One region of the Pseudomonas triclosanedens genome, then DNA from elsewhere that is predicted to be linked to it. Evidence: predicted binding sites of a transcription regulator. Region 1 holds the regulator's gene; the other holds the start of a gene.

Region 1 (7,724 bases):
CCAGCGCCTGTGAGGTGGCGGTCTCGGTGGAGCAGGGATTGTCCACGTCAGTGCGCCAGGGTGAGGTGGAAACCGTCGAGTTCAACCGCGACCAGGGCTTCGGCATCACGCTGTATGTCGGTAAGCGCAAGGGTTCGGCGAGCACGTCGGCTACCGGCATCGATGCCGTTCGTGAAACCGTGGCGGCAGCGTTGGCCATTGCCAAGCACGCCTCTGAAGATGATTGCGCGGGGCTTGCCGACCCTGCGCTGATGGCGCGCGACCTGCCTGACCTGGATCTCTACCACGCCTGGCCGATCACGCCGGAGCAGGCAGTCGAGCGAGCCCTGGCTTGCGAGGCGGCAGCTTTCGCCGCGGACGCGCGGGTGACCAAAGCCGATGGGACGACGGTGAACACCCACCAGGGTTGCCGCGTCTACGGTAACAGCCACGGTTTCGTTGGCGGCTACGCCAGCACCCGCCACAGCCTGAGTTGCGTGATGATCGCGGAAGGCCAGGGGCAGATGCAGCGCGACTACTGGTATGACGTCAACCGTCGGGGCGACCTGCTGGCCAGTCCTGAGTCGATTGGACGGCGTGCTGCGGAACGAGCAGCCAGCCGCCTGGGCGCCCGTCCGGTAGATACTGCCGAGGTTCCGGTGCTGTTCGCGCCAGAGGTGGCGGTCGGGTTGTTCGGCCACTTCCTTTCGGCGATTTCCGGCGGCAGCCTGTACCGCAAGTCATCGTTCCTCGAAGGTACGCTGGGCCAGCGTCTGTTCCCTGAGTGGCTGACTCTTGATGAGCGTCCGCTGCTGGCGGGTGCACTGGGCAGCGCCTCGTTCGACAACGACGGCCTGGCTACCTATGCGAAGCCGTTCGTGGAAGGGGGTGACCTGGTCTCGTACGTGCTGGGCACATACTCTGGCCGCAAGCTGGGCATGCCCAGCACGGCGAACGCCGGCGGCGTGCACAACCTGTTCGTCAGTCACGGTGACGAAGACCAGGCTGCCTTGCTGCGTCGCATGGGGCGCGGGCTGCTGGTCACCGAGTTGATGGGGCAAGGCGTGAATCTCGTGACCGGCGACTATTCCCGCGGTGCTGGTGGTTACTGGGTGGAAAACGGTGAGATTCAGTTCCCGGTACAGGAGGTCACCATTGCGGCGAACCTGCGCGATCTGTTCCGCAACATCGTGGCCATCGGCAACGATGTGGAGTTCCGGGGCAATCTGCATACCGGTTCGGTACTGGTGGAGCGCATGACTGTCGCCGGAAACTGATTTCGCAAGCATGAAAAAGCCCGCCGGATGGCGGGCTTTTTCATGGAAGTTGTATTGATCATTCGCCTTCGTCGAAGTAGTTGTTGATCAACTCGGCCAGCGCGTCCAGCGCCTCGTTCTCCTGCTCACCCTCCGCCGCGAGGTGCAGGTTCGTGCCCTTGCCGGCGGCGAGCATCATCACTGCCATGATGCTCTTGCCGTCGACGGTGCTTTCCGGATTGCGCCCAACGCGAATCTGGCAGGGATAACGTCCCGCCACGCCGACGAATTTGGCTGCCGCACGGGCGTGCAGACCAAGCTTGTTGATGATGGTGATTTCGAGGGCGGGCATCGCGAGGGGCTGTCCTTTGTTGTGTGTTGCTACTAGCTCAGGTCGCGGTGGCGAATCTGCACGTTGGTGAGGGTTTCCTTGAGGGCCTTGCCGATTCGCTCGGCCAGGTAGGTCGAGCGGTGCTGGCCGCCGGTACAGCCGATGGCGATGGTGACGTAGGCCCGGTTGCTCGCGGCGAAGCGCGGCAACCATTTGTTCAGGTAGCCGAGGATATCCTGGTACATCTCCTCGACGTCGGCCTGCGCGGCCAGGTACTCCTGCACGTCGGAGTCGAGCCCCGTGTGCTCGCGCAGTTCGGGCTTCCAGTAGGGGTTGGGCAGGCAGCGCACATCGAACACCAGGTCGGCATCCACAGGCATGCCACGCTTGAATCCGAAGGATTCGACCAGGAATGCGGTACCCAGCTCGGGCTTGTTCAGCAGGCGCAGCTTGAGCACGTCGCGCAACTGATAGAGGTTCAGGTGCGTAGTGTTGAGCTTGAGATCGGCGAGGTCAGCGATTGGCGCCAGGAGGTTGCTCTCGTCGGCGATGGCCTCGGCCAGCGAGCGCGTGTCGGTGGTCAGTGGGTGGCGACGGCGCGTCTCTGAGAAACGCTTGAGCAGGGTTTCATCGTCCGCATCGAGGTACAGAACGTCACACTGGATATGCTTGTCGCGGGCTTCCTGCAGCAGCTCTGGGAAGCGTTGCAGCTGGCTGGGCAGGTTGCGTGCATCGATGGAAACGGCGACCTGCGGCTGCAGCAGTTCCGTATGGAGCAGCGCACGTTGCGCCAGGTCTGGAAGCAGGCTGGCCGGCAGGTTATCGATGCAGTAGAAGCCGCTGTCTTCGAGCACATTGAGCGCGGTGCTCTTGCCCGAGCCGGATCTTCCACTGACGATGATCAGGCGCATGATCAGTGCCCGTTGTTCTGGAAGTCCACGACGATCCGGTACAGTTCCTCGCCGTTGGCGGCGTGGCGCAGACGGTCACGGACGTCGGAACGGTCGAGCATGGAGGCGATCTGCCGAAGCAGCTCCAGATGCTCCTCGGTGGCGGCTTCAGGTACCAGCAGGACGAACACCAGGTCTACCGGGGCGCCGTCGAGAGCGTCGAAGTCGACCGGGGAATCCAGGTGGAGAATGGCACTGATGGGCGATTGGCAGCCAGGGAGGCGGCAATGGGGAATGGCAATGCCATTGCCGAAACCGGTGGAGCCCAGGCGCTCCCGAGCCACCAGGTTTTCGAAGATGTCTTGCGCATCGAAACCTGGCAGCTCGCGAGCCACCAGGTTGGCGATTTGTTCGAGTACGCGTTTCTTGCTGCCGCCCGGCACGTTCACCAGGGAACGGCCGGGGGTCAGGATTTGCTCGAGTCGAATCATAGGGAGAGGGTTAACGAACACCAACACCCTGTTGGCGCTCGAGGTATTTTTCCTTGTGCTTGATCAGTTGGCGGTCGAGCTTGTCGGTGAGCAGGTCGATGGCCGCGTACATGTCTTCATGTTCAGCACAGGCCACCACTTCGCCGCCGGCGATGTGGAGGGTGGCTTCGATTTTCTGCTTCAGTTTCTCGACCTCCATGATGACCTGAACATTGGTTATCTTGTCGAAGTGGCGCTCCAGTCTGCCGAGTTTTTCGACGACGTAGTCGCGCAGGGCGTCGGTCACATCCAGTTGATGTCCACTGATGTTGACTTGCATACCGCTTTCTCCTTATTGCCCGTGTGTAAGTGGCAGGTTATGGGGCCTGCCGCCGGAACACCTTGGCGTGGGTCAACGTCATACCAGTCGCTTGCGTTCGCTGGAGGGAGCAATCCCTAAGGACTCCCGGTACTTGGCGACGGTGCGACGTGCCACTTGAATGCCCTGTGCCTCCAGTAAACCAGCGATCTTGCTGTCACTCAATGGCTTTTTCGGACTTTCAGCCGCGACCAGTTTCTTGATGATCGCGCGGATCGCGGTGGAGGAGCACTCGCCACCTTCGGAGGTGCTGACGTGGCTGGAGAAGAAGTACTTCAGCTCGAAGATGCCACGCGGCGTGTGCATGAATTTCTGCGTAGTGACGCGCGAGATGGTCGACTCGTGCATGCCCACGGCTTCGGCGATATCGTGCAGGACCAGCGGCTTCATGGCCTCTTCTCCGTACTCGAGGAAGCCACGCTGATGCTCGACGATTTGAGTTGCCACCTTCATCAGCGTTTCGTTGCGGCTCTGCAGGCTCTTGATGAACCAGCGCGCTTCCTGCAACTGGTTGCGCATGAAGGTGTTGTCCGCGCTGGAGTCGGCGCGGCGCACCAGGCCGGCGTACTGCGAGTTGACCCGCAGGCGCGGCACCGCTTCCTGGTTCAGTTCCACCAGCCAGCGTTCGTTATGCTTGCGAACGATGACGTCGGGCACCACGTATTCGGCTTCGCCGGACTCGATCTGCGAGCCGGGGCGCGGGTGCAGCGACTGGATCAGTTCGATGGTTTCGCGCAGCTCATCTTCCTTGAGCTTCATACGGCGCATCAGTTGGCTGTAGTCGCGGCTGCCCAGCAGGTCGAGGTGGTCGGAGACCAGTTTCAGCGCTTCGGCCAGCAGGTAGGTATTGGCCGGCATCTGGCGAAGCTGCAGAAGCAGGCATTCGCGCAGGTTGCGAGCGCCGACGCCGGCGGGTTCGAGTTGCTGCACGCGGCGCAGGACGACTTCCACTTCGTCCATCTCCACGCCCAGTTCCGGGTCGAGGGAGGAGATGATGTCGTCGAGGGATTCTTCGAGATAGCCGTCGTCGTTGATGCCGTCGATGATGCTCAGGGCGATCAGGCGATCGGTGTCGGACATCGGAGCCAGGTTCAGTTGCCAGAGCAGATGGCTTTGCAGGCTTTCGCCGGCGGAGGTGCGGGAGGTGAAATCCCACTCGTCATCATCGTTGCTGGGCAGGCTGCTGGCACTGGTCTGATATATGTCTTCCCAGGCAGTGTCGACAGGCAGTTCGTTGGGAATGCGTTCGGCCCACTGGTCCTCGTCGAGGCTGTCGGCGTTGGGGGCGGTGCTTTCCTGGTAGCTGTCCTGAGAATTGCCGCTGGCGCTGGAAGGGGGGCTGTCGTCACCGTCGGCCAGGGGATCACTGTTGTCGTAGTCGTCGCCTTCTTCCTGGCGCTCCAGCATCGGGTTGGACTCCAGGGCTTCCTGGATTTCCTGTTGGAGGTCCAGTGTCGAGAGCTGGAGCAGTCGGATGGCCTGTTGCAGCTGCGGAGTCATCGTCAGCTGCTGGCCCATCTTGAGGACGAGCGATGGTTTCATGGCTGGAACTAGGCACCTTGTTCGCTGGCGCGAAGCGCGCCATATCCACGACTACGGACACCGGGGTGCCGCGAGGAAGCAAATTATATGCCTGAGTTTGGGCGCTTTGCCTAGGGGCTGTCGACCTTTCGTTACAACCCCGCATTCCGCCTGGCCGGGCGCGGCACGAAGCGCGACACCGGGTGAGGTCCCGGGTCGTGTGAAAAGCGGGGAACGCCGCCTGGCGACGGCCTTGGGGTCAAAGGCGGAACTCGTGCCCCAGGTACACTTCCTTCACCAGGTCGTTGGCGAGGATGCTCTCGGCGCTGCCTTCGGCGATCAGTTGACCGTCGTTGACGATGTATGCCGTTTCGCAGATGTCCAGGGTCTCACGGACGTTGTGGTCGGTGATCAGCACACCGATACCCTTGGCCTTGAGGTGATGGATGATCTGCTTGATATCGCCCACGGAAATCGGGTCGACACCAGCGAAGGGTTCGTCCAGCAGGATGAACTTCGGCGAGCTGGCCAGGGCTCGGGCGATTTCCACTCGACGGCGTTCGCCACCGGACAGGCTCATGCCGAGGTTGTCGCGGATGTGGTGGATGTGGAACTCCTCGAGCAGGCTTTCCAGTGCTTCCTGGCGACCGGCGCGATCGAGGTCGCTGCGGGTTTCGAGGATGGCGCTGATGTTGTCGGCCACCGACAGCTTGCGGAAGATCGAGGCTTCCTGGGGCAGGTAGCCGATGCCGGCGCGCGCGCGTCCGTGCATGGGCAGGTGGGTGACGTCCTGGTCGTCGATGCGGACTATGCCCTGGTCGGCGCGGACCAGGCCGACGATCATGTAGAAGCAGGTGGTCTTGCCCGCTCCGTTGGGGCCGAGCAGGCCGACGATCTGTCCGCTTTCGATGCTCATGCTGACATCGCGGACGACTTGCCGGCTCTTGTAGCTCTTGGCGAGGTGCTGGGCGGTTAGCGTGGCCATTACTGCGCTTGATCCTGCTTTTTCTTGGGCTGGATGACCATGTCGATGCGCGGGCGCGGCGTGGTCACCTGGGTGCCCGTGGCACGGCCTGCGTTGACGATCTGGCGCTGGGTGTCATAGACGATCTTCTCGCCTTCGAAGGTATTGCCTTCCTGAATCACCTTCGCCTGGTCGATCAGCACGACGCGGTTCTGGGTGACGAAGTACTGGATCGTCAGGCCGTAGGCCTTGGTGATTTCTTTCTCCGGCGCGGGCTTCTGCTCGAAATAGGCGGGTTTGCCCACCGAGGTGACGACCTCGATATCGCCATTCTTGTTCTGTTTGAGCGTGACGGTATTGCCGGTCAGCTTCATGCTGCCCTGGGTCACCACCACATCGCCGCGGTAGACGGCGACACCTTGCTTGTCGTCCAGCTCGGCGCTGTCGGCCTGAACGCGAATGGGTTGTTCGCGGTCGGTGGGCAGTGCCCAGGTGGCCGGACTGCCGATGGCGGCGGCGAGGCTGAGGAGAAGGGGAAGGGTGTTAACGAGCCTCATGCTGACCTCTTACGTTGGACAGCAGGATCATCCGGCTGTCTTTCAGATACGCTTTCATTCCATTCGCCGTGGTCACACCGTTGGGTTCGGTGATTTTCACCGGCTGGTCAGTCTGCGCATAGTCCTTGTCCGGGAACACCGTCATGCGGGTAGTGTTGAGCAGCAGCGTGCGGTTCTGCGCGTCGGTGCGGGCCACTCGCACGTCGTCGATCAATTCGACCTGCTTGCCTTCTGGGCCTACTTCGGCGCGGACGCTCTGTACGTGCCACGGCTCCGCTTCCTGTTCGCGATAGAAGAACAGGTCGGGGGTGGTCACCATCGTCACATCGGTTGCTTTCAGGTGTTCCAGCTTCTCCGCGGTCATCTCGTAGGCGAGACTGCCGTCGGCGCGGTATTGAACGCTGTGCGCGTTCACCGCATAGAAATCGATTGCGTCGCTGGTCTGCGACTTGATCTGGCGCTCGTTGAAGTCCAGGCGGACGTTCCAGTAATAGCCAAGCGCGATCAGCAGGATGGCTATCAGGACGAGCAGCAGTTTCTGGCGGAGTGTCTTGGGCATGTTCGGCTCTAGAGGTACGCGCTTTGCGCGGCTTCGAGATTGCCCTGGGCGCGCAGGATCAGCTCGCAGAACTCACGTGCGGCACCTTCGCCACCGCGCGCCTGGGTAACGCCGTCGGCGTGCTGGCGGACGAACGGGTCGGCGCTGGCCACCGCCATGCCCAGCCCGGCGCGGCGAATCGCCGGCAGGTCGGGCAGATCATCGCCCAGGTAGGCGACCTCTTCATAGCCTAGACCGAGTTCGGCCAGCAGATGGTCGAGGGCGACCAGCTTGTCTTCGCGGCCCTGGTACAGGTGATGGATTCCCAGGTTCTGCGCCCGCAGTTCGACCACTGGGCTCTTGCGTCCGGTGATGATCGCGGTACGTACGCCGGAGGCGATCAGCATCTTGATGCCGTGGCCGTCCAAGGTATTGAAAGTCTTGAATTCACTGCCATCGGGCAGGAAGTAGAGCTTGCCGTCGGTAAGAACACCATCGACGTCGAACACCGCCAGGCGGACGGCCTTGGCGCGCTGCAGCAGGTCGGCGCTCATTCAGATCACTCCCGCGCGGGTCAGATCGTGGATATGCAGGACACCTACCGGATTGTCTTGCTCGTCGACCACGACGAGAACGCTGATCTTGTGGTCATCCATGATCTTCAGGGCTTCGGCAGCCAGCATGTCCGGACGTGCAGTCTTTCCGTGCACGGTCATGACCTGCTCGATATTCACCTGGCGGACATCCAGACCCTTGTCCAGGGTGCGGCGCAGGTCGCCGTCGGTGAAGATGCCGGCCAGTTTACCCTTGTCGTCGAGCACGATGGTCATGCCCAGGCC
Region 2 (7,724 bases), 1.5 Mb from region 1:
GCTCGAAGCCGACCAGGTCGCCGACTATCTGCGTCGGCACCCGGAGTTCTTCGTCGACCATGACGAGCTGATCCCTGAGATGCGTATCCCGCACCAGCCGGGCGACGCGGTATCGCTGGTGGAGCGCCAGGTACGCCTGCTGCGCGAGCGCAACATCGAGATGCGCCACCGTCTGTCGCAACTGATGGACGTAGCCCGCGACAACGACCGCCTGTTCGACAAGACCCGCCGCCTGGTGCTCGACCTGCTCGACGCCACCAGCCTGGAAGAGATCGTCAGCACGGCGGAAGACAGCCTGCGCCACGAGTTCATGGTGCCCTACGTCAGCCTGATCCTGTTCAGCGACAACAACCTGCCAGTCGGTCGCTCGGTGAGCAGCGCCGAGGCGCACCAGGCCATCGGTGGCCTGCTGTCCGGCGGCAAGACCGTGTGCGGCGTGCTGCGCCCCCACGAGCTGACGTTCCTGTTCAACGAAAGTGAGCGCGAACAGGTCGGCTCGGCCGCCGTGGTGCCGCTGACCTTCCAGGGCCTGCACGGCGTGCTGGCGATCGGCAGCCCCGATCCGCAGCACTACAAGAGCTCGCTGGGCACCCTGTTCCTCGGCTACATCGCCGAGGTCCTCGCGCGGGTTCTGCCGCGTTTCGCCACGCCACTGCGCTCGGTACGCTGACAGTCGCCCAACGCGGTAAGCTGCAGTCCGGGCCGATTGACTGGGAGCTGGTCGCTTGACGCTTGCCACAGACCTGGACGCCTACATGGAGCACCTGCGCAGCGAGCGCCAGGTCTCCGTTCACACCCTCGACGGCTATCGCCGCGACCTTGACCGCCTTGCCGGTCTCTGCGAGAAGTCCTCGATCGATGACTGGGCACAACTGCAGGTGCGCGAACTGCGCCTGTTCGTCGCCCGCCTGCACCAGCAGGGTCTTGCCAGCCGCAGCCTGGCCCGGCTGCTGTCGGCCACCCGCGGCCTGTTCCAGTACCTGATCCGCGAGGGCCGCTGCCGGCACAACCCCGCCGACGGTCTGTCGGCACCCAAGGGCGCCCGCAAGCTGCCGCGCACACTGGATGCCGACCGCACCTCGCAACTGCTCGACGGCGGCGTGGAAGACGACTTCATCGCCCGTCGCGACCAGGCCATGCTGGAGCTGTTCTACTCCTCGGGGCTGCGCCTGTCGGAGTTGGTCGGCCTCGACCTGGAATGGCTCGACCTCAAGGACGGCCTGGTGCGCGTGCACGGCAAGGGCAACAAGGTGCGCGAACTGCCGGTCGGCCGCGTGGCGCGGCAGGCCATCGAGGCCTGGCTACCGCTACGCGCGCTCGCCTCGCCGCAGGACAGCGCAGTGTTCATCGGCCGCAGCGGCAAGCGCCTGACACCGCGCGCCATCCAGCTCAGGGTGCGGGAAGCGGGCGTGCGCGAGCTGGGCCAGCACCTGCACCCACACATGTTGCGGCACTCCTTCGCCAGCCACATGCTGGAGTCGTCGCAGGACCTGCGCGCCGTGCAGGAGTTGCTCGGCCATGCGGACATCGCTACCACGCAGATCTACACCCACCTGGATTTCCAACACCTCGCCACGGTCTACGACCAGGCCCATCCACGGGCACGCAGGCAGAAGAACGGCGGCGAGCCGGGAGCTGAAGAATGAGTATCCGTCTGGTCACTTTCGACCTCGATGACACGCTGTGGGACGTCACGCCAGTGATGAACAGCGCGGAAGCGACATTGCGCGACTGGCTGGCGGTGAATGCCGCGCAACTCGGTCCGGTACCCATCGAGCGTCTGTGGGCGATCCGCTCGCAATTGATGGAGCAGGACCCGATGCTCAAGCATCGCCTGAGCGAACTGCGCCGCCGTATCCTGTTCCACGCACTACTCGACGCAGGTTATCCGCAGGGCGAGGCCAGAGACATCGCCGAAGCCGGCTTCCAGACATTTCTCCACGCACGCCACCAAGTCGCCCTGTTCCCCGAGGTGCATCCAACGCTGGAGCAGCTGGCCAACCGCTTCATCCTGGGCGTACTCACCAACGGTAATGCCGATGTGCGCCGCCTGGGCCTGGCCGACTACTTCCGCTTCGCCCTCTGCGCGGAGGAACTGGGCGTCGGCAAGCCCGACCCGCATCCGTTCCAGGAAGCCCTACGCCGTGGAGGCGTAGAGGCGGAGCATGCGGTACATATCGGCGACCACCCCAGCGACGACGTCGCCGGCGCGCGGCGCGCCGGCATGAAGGCTGTCTGGTTCAACCCCAGCCGTAAGGAATGGGACGGCGAGGAAGCGCCCAGCGCGATCATCCACAACCTGGCGGAGCTTCCAGGAGTGCTGGCCAGGCTGTGAGGCACCCACTCCATCGCCATGAGACGGTGGAGAACGGACAGGCATGAAAAAGCCCCGCCACTCCCTCCCGGGAATGGCGGGGCTTTTTCATGTCACATCAGATGGGGCGGCTGCCGTACTTGCTGTCCGGCTTCTTCGGCGGATCGGCGACCACATTGGGTTCGATCTCCTGCACCTTGCCGCCGCGACTGAGGAAATCCTCCATCGCCTTGGCCAAGGCATCACGCTCCTTCTGCTTGGCTTCGATCGAGGGCAGTTCCTCTTCCTCTACCGCGGCCTTGGCTTTCTTGCCACCGCCGGAAGAAGAAGGGGCTTCATCCCCATCGCTGCCATCGGCTTCGCCGTCATCGGCCGCAGCGAGCTCCTCGCCGTCGTCCTCGTCGCCGCCATCCAGCTCATCCTGTTCCAGTTCTTCGTCGCTCATTGTTCAACCTCATGGTGCTGCAAAGCAGGTTAGTTATAGCCCAGCTGCGCACTTTGACGAACGCTGCCGGAAAAAATTCATACAAGCTCGCCCTGCCAGGTCGCCAACACTCTGCGCGGGCCGCCGTGGTCACGGTGCTCGCCGAGATAGATACCCTGCCAGGTGCCCATTGCCAAGTGGCCATTCTGGATCGGCAGTGTCAGTTGGCAGCCCAGCAGGCTGGCCTTGAAGTGCGCCGGCAAATCGTCGGGGCCTTCGTAATCGTGTTCATAGCCGCCCTCGTCCTGCGGCACCAGGCGATTGAAAAATCGCTCGAAGTCGCGGCGTACCGAGGGGTCGGCATTTTCGTTCACCGTCAGCGATGCCGAGGTGTGCTGCAACAGCAGATGCAACAGGCCCACGCGACACGCTGCCAGTTCCGGCAGCGCCGCCAGTAGCTCGTCGGTGATCAGGTGAAAGCCTCGCGAACGAGGGCGCAGGGTAATGACCCTCTGCTGCCACATGGCGTTCTCGCCTCCGAGTCGGACGGTGATGCGCGCGCATTCTAGCGTGGCGTACGAAAAAACAAAGGGCGCCCGAGGGCGCCCTTCGTCGAACTTGCGCGAACGTTTACAGGTTGTAGCCACGCTCGTTGTGCAGGGAGAGGTCCAGACCCACGGTTTCCTCTTCCTCGGTGACGCGCAGCCCCATGACCAGATCCAGGACCTTGAGGATCACGAAGCTGACGATACCGGTGTAGACGATGGTGAAGGCCACACCCTTGAACTGGGTGAACAACTGGGCGCCGATGTCGGTCACGGTACCGAAGCCGCCCAGGGCCGGAGCCGCGAACACGCCGGTCAGCAGTGCGCCGACGATACCGCCGACGGCATGCACGCCGAAGGCGTCCAGGGAGTCGTCGTAGCCCACGGCACGCTTGAGGCTGGTGGCGGCAAAGAAGCAGATCACACCCGCCGCCAGGCCGATCACGATGGCGCCCATCGGGCCGCAGGTACCGGCGGCCGGGGTGATAGCGACCAGACCGGCAACCACGCCGGAAGCGATGCCCAGGGCGCTCGGCTTACCGTGGGTGATCCACTCGGCGAACATCCAGCCCAGAGCGGCGGCGGCGGTGGCGATCTGGGTGACCAGCATGGCCATGCCGGCAGTGCCGTTGGCGGCGGCGGCGGAACCGGCGTTGAAGCCGAACCAGCCGATCCACAGCAGCGCCGCGCCGATCAGGGTGTAACCCAGGTTGTGCGGCGCCATTGCGGCGGTCGGGTAGCCCTTGCGCTTGCCCAGAACCAGGCAGGCGACCAGGCCGGCAATACCTGCGTTGATGTGCACCACGGTGCCGCCGGCGAAGTCCAGCACGCCCCAGTCCCACATCAGGCCGCCGTCGCCGCTCCACACCATATGGGCGATCGGCGCGTAGACCAGGGTGAACCACAGGGCGGTGAAGATCAGCATGGCGGAAAACTTCATGCGCTCGGCGAAGGCGCCGACGATCAGGGCCGGCGTGATGATCGCGAAGGTCATCTGGAACATCACGAAGACGCTCTCGGGGAACAGCGCGGCAGCGGACGTCAGGCCAGTGCTGGTCAGGCCGCTGAGGAACGCCTTGTCCAGACCGCCAACGAAGGACGCGAAGTTGACCACGCCCTTTTCCATGCCGACGGTATCGAAGGCCAGGCTGTAGCCGTAGACAACCCAGAGGATGCTGATCAGCGCGGTGATCGCGAAGCACTGCATCATGATCGACAGCACGTTCTTGGCACGCACCATACCGCCGTAGAAGAGTGCTAGGCCAGGGATGGTCATCAGCAGCACAAGCGCGCTGGAAATCAGCATCCAGGCGGTGTCACCGCTGTTCAGGACGGGGGCCGCGGCCTCATCGGCCAGTGTCAGTCCGGGCATTGCGAGAGGCAATAGGGCGCCTAGCCCTGCGTATCTGCGCAGAGTCATTGTTGTTTCTCCTGGGGCGTGGGTTCGGTGTTGGCTGGGCTTAGATCGCGTCGGTGCCGGTTTCGCCGGTACGGATACGAATGGCCTGTTCCAGATTTACGACGAAAATCTTGCCGTCACCGATTTTCCCGGTATTGGCGGCCTTGGTGATGGCTTCGATAACGCGGTCGAGCTGGTCATCGGCGATGGCGACGTCGATCTTCACCTTGGGCAGGAAATCGACGACGTATTCCGCGCCACGGTACAGCTCGGTGTGGCCTTTCTGCCTGCCGAAGCCTTTGACTTCGGTCACAGTGATGCCCTGCACGCCGATCTCGGACAGCGACTCACGGACGTCGTCCAGCTTGAACGGCTTGATGATGGCTGTGACTAGCTTCATGAAACTCTCTCCCGTGTTTTGGTGGACTCGCCCCAGGAAGAACGAACCCGGGACAAGTCTAAGCGCAGTGTCTGGCTTTTGTAATGCGTCGGCGGCCCTACTTCAGCATTCCGACTCTTATCCAGCCGCTTCTCGCGATGCGATCCCCCGCCTCGCCTGCAGCACCGGAACTGCACCGGTGCACGCCATATCTGCCCCAAAGCATGAACCTTGCCAGTTCAACGAAATACCCGTGCTTTCAGCCACTTGGCGTAAACGCGCGGTTTCTGGCCATTCGCCAGCCGGCGCCAGCCGCACCGAAAGCGCGCACACCGCGCGAGCACATTGCTCAAAAAGCGTGCAACCCTTCACTGTGCGCGCTGCCGCAGCCGAGAGTCGCTGCGTGATAGACTCCTCGCCTGATTCAATCCGGAACCCAGAACCATGCTGCCGCCCAAAGCCTTCCTCGATGCCATCAGCCAACAAGCCGGACGCCTGTTCGGTGGCGAGTCGCCCCTGCCGAAGGCCGAGCTGGAAGCTCAGTTCAAGGTTCTGATGCAGAGTGCCTTCAGCAAGCTCGACCTGGTCAGCCGTGACGAGTTCGACAGCCAGATGGTGGTACTCGCCCGAACCCGCGCCCGCCTCGAAGCACTGGAGGCAAAAGTCGCGGAACTGGAAAGCAAACTCTCGCCGCCCGCCGACGCCAGGTAAGTCCCGCGCGGGTGGCATGCGATCAAGGACCGATCCATGTCGCTGGCCATCGTCCATAGCCGAGCCCAGGTCGGCGTCGAGGCGCCCGCTGTCACCGTCGAGGTGCATCTGGCCAACGGCCTGCCGTCGCTGACCCTGGTTGGCCTGCCGGAAACTGCCGTCAAGGAGAGCAAGGACCGCGTTCGCAGCGCGCTGCTCAACTCCGGTTTCGACTTTCCCGCGCGCCGCATCACCCTCAATCTCGCGCCCGCCGACCTGCCGAAGGACGGTGCGCGCTTCGACCTGGCCATTGCGCTGGGCATCCTTGCCGCCAGCGGCCAGCTCGCCAGCGCCAGCGGCCTCGATACATTGGAATGCCTCGGCGAACTCGCGCTGTCGGGCAGCCTGCGGCCGGTCCAGGGCGTGCTGCCTGCTGCCCTCGCCGCTCGCGCGGCAGGGCGCACCCTGGTGGTACCTCGGGAAAACGCCGAGGAAGCCAGTCTCGCCAGCGGCCTGCGGGTCCTCGCAGTGAATCATCTGCTGGAACTGGCAGCCCATTTCAGTGGCCAGGCAGCGCTCCAGCCTTACGAAGCACAGGGCTTGATGCGCGCCACTCCGCCCTACCCCGATCTCGCCGACGTCCAGGGGCAGGCGGCGGCCAAGCGCGCATTGCTGGTAGCAGCGGCCGGCGCTCATAACCTGTTGTTCAGCGGCCCTCCGGGTACCGGCAAGACGCTGCTGGCCAGCCGCCTGCCCGGCCTGCTGCCGCCGCTGGATGAAGACGAGGCCCTGCAGGTGGCGGCAATCCACTCCGTCGCGGGGCGCGGGCCGCTCACCCACTGGCCACAACGACCGTTCCGCCAGCCTCACCACACCGCATCCGCGCCAGCACTGGTCGGTGGGGGTAGCCGCCCGCAACCCGGCGAGATAACACTGGCCCACGAAGGTGTGCTGTTCCTCGACGAATTGCCGGAGTTCGACCGCAAGGTGCTGGAGGTACTGCGCGAGCCGCTGGAGAGCGGCGAGATCGTCATCGCCCGCGCCAATGGCCGTGTGTGCTTCCCGGCACGCTTCCAGTTGGTGGCGGCGATGAACCCCTGCCCCTGTGGATATCTTGGCGATCCGAGTGGCCGCTGCCGCTGTTCGCCGGAGCAGATCCAGCGCTATCGCGCCAAGCTTTCCGGCCCGCTGCTGGACCGGATCGACCTGCACCTCACCGTCAGCCGCGAAAGTACCAGCCTCGCTCCCAGCGCTCCGGGCACACCCAGCGCCGAAATCGCCCGTCAGGTCGCCTCCGCGCGGCAGCGCCAACTGGCTCGGCAAGGCTGCGCGAACGCCTTTCTCGACCTGAAGAGAATGCACCAATTCTGTGCATTGACCGCCGAAGACCAGTCCTGGCTGGAGAAAGCCGGCGAACGCCTGAACCTCTCGCTACGGGCCCTGCACCGGATTCTCAAGGTAGCGCGCACCCTCGCCGATCTGCAGCAGATGGACGCCATCCAACGCCCCCACCTCGCCGAAGCGCTGCAATACCGCGCGGGGCATTGAGCGGAACGCCAGAGGCAGTCAGCCCTGATCGTCAGGCGCCACGATGTTGAGGATGTGGTCGCGGTAGATATCGGGGAGCATCTCCAGCACCAGGTCTTTGCCGAGGATGTCAGCGCCGCTTAACGCCTCGGCCAGCAACTCGACCGAAACCTGGCTCAGGGCCGGTACGGACAGAGGCGCATAGCTGAGATGCCACGGCTCCGGGTACATGCCCCCCTTGAAGTACCGGTAAGGCCGGAAGAAACCGTATGCGGCCATGTTTGCGTCGAGCCATTGGTGCAATCCCCGGAACAGGCCGCCGGGGGCAACTTCCTCGGGCAGCAACTGCGGGACGTAGCCGGGAGGCATCGCAGCGCCATCCACCACGTCGATCTCCGTTCCCCATTGGTGCCGGCTTCCGCCGGGTAATGCGGACCAGTTCAGGA

Evidence for each region. The regulator sigma-54, encoded in region 1, starts transcription at its own class of promoters, with help from an activator protein. The targets are predictions, from matches to a motif close to ANTGGCATNNANNTTGCTNT.
Region 2: the regulator sigma-54 is predicted to act here: its motif matches at 5,281-5,300, upstream of glnK (P-II family nitrogen regulator).

The regions. Positions count from the first base shown of each region.
Region 1 is NZ_CP113432.1:1,163,804-1,171,527, forward strand. Features, by position in the region: gene pmbA (metalloprotease PmbA) at 1-1,256, shown strand, start outside; gene OU419_RS05485 (HPr family phosphocarrier protein) at 1,315-1,587, opposite strand; gene rapZ (RNase adapter RapZ) at 1,620-2,477, opposite strand; gene ptsN (PTS IIA-like nitrogen regulatory protein PtsN) at 2,480-2,947, opposite strand; gene hpf (ribosome hibernation-promoting factor, HPF/YfiA family) at 2,958-3,266, opposite strand; gene OU419_RS05505 (RNA polymerase factor sigma-54) at 3,345-4,847, opposite strand; gene lptB (LPS export ABC transporter ATP-binding protein) at 5,086-5,811, opposite strand; gene lptA (lipopolysaccharide transport periplasmic protein LptA) at 5,811-6,347, opposite strand; gene lptC (LPS export ABC transporter periplasmic protein LptC) at 6,334-6,906, opposite strand; gene OU419_RS05525 (KdsC family phosphatase) at 6,915-7,439, opposite strand; gene OU419_RS05530 (KpsF/GutQ family sugar-phosphate isomerase) at 7,440-7,724, opposite strand, start outside.
Region 2 is NZ_CP113432.1:5,952,017-5,959,740, forward strand. Features, by position in the region: gene OU419_RS27535 (DUF484 family protein) at 1-670, shown strand, start outside; gene xerC (tyrosine recombinase XerC) at 756-1,646, shown strand; gene OU419_RS27545 (HAD family hydrolase) at 1,643-2,335, shown strand; gene sutA (transcriptional regulator SutA) at 2,433-2,759, opposite strand; gene OU419_RS27555 (secondary thiamine-phosphate synthase enzyme YjbQ) at 2,837-3,262, opposite strand; gene OU419_RS27560 (ammonium transporter) at 3,369-4,703, opposite strand; gene glnK (P-II family nitrogen regulator) at 4,744-5,082, opposite strand; gene OU419_RS27570 (accessory factor UbiK family protein) at 5,506-5,772, shown strand; gene OU419_RS27575 (YifB family Mg chelatase-like AAA ATPase) at 5,809-7,299, shown strand; gene OU419_RS27580 (M15 family metallopeptidase) at 7,318-7,724, opposite strand, start outside.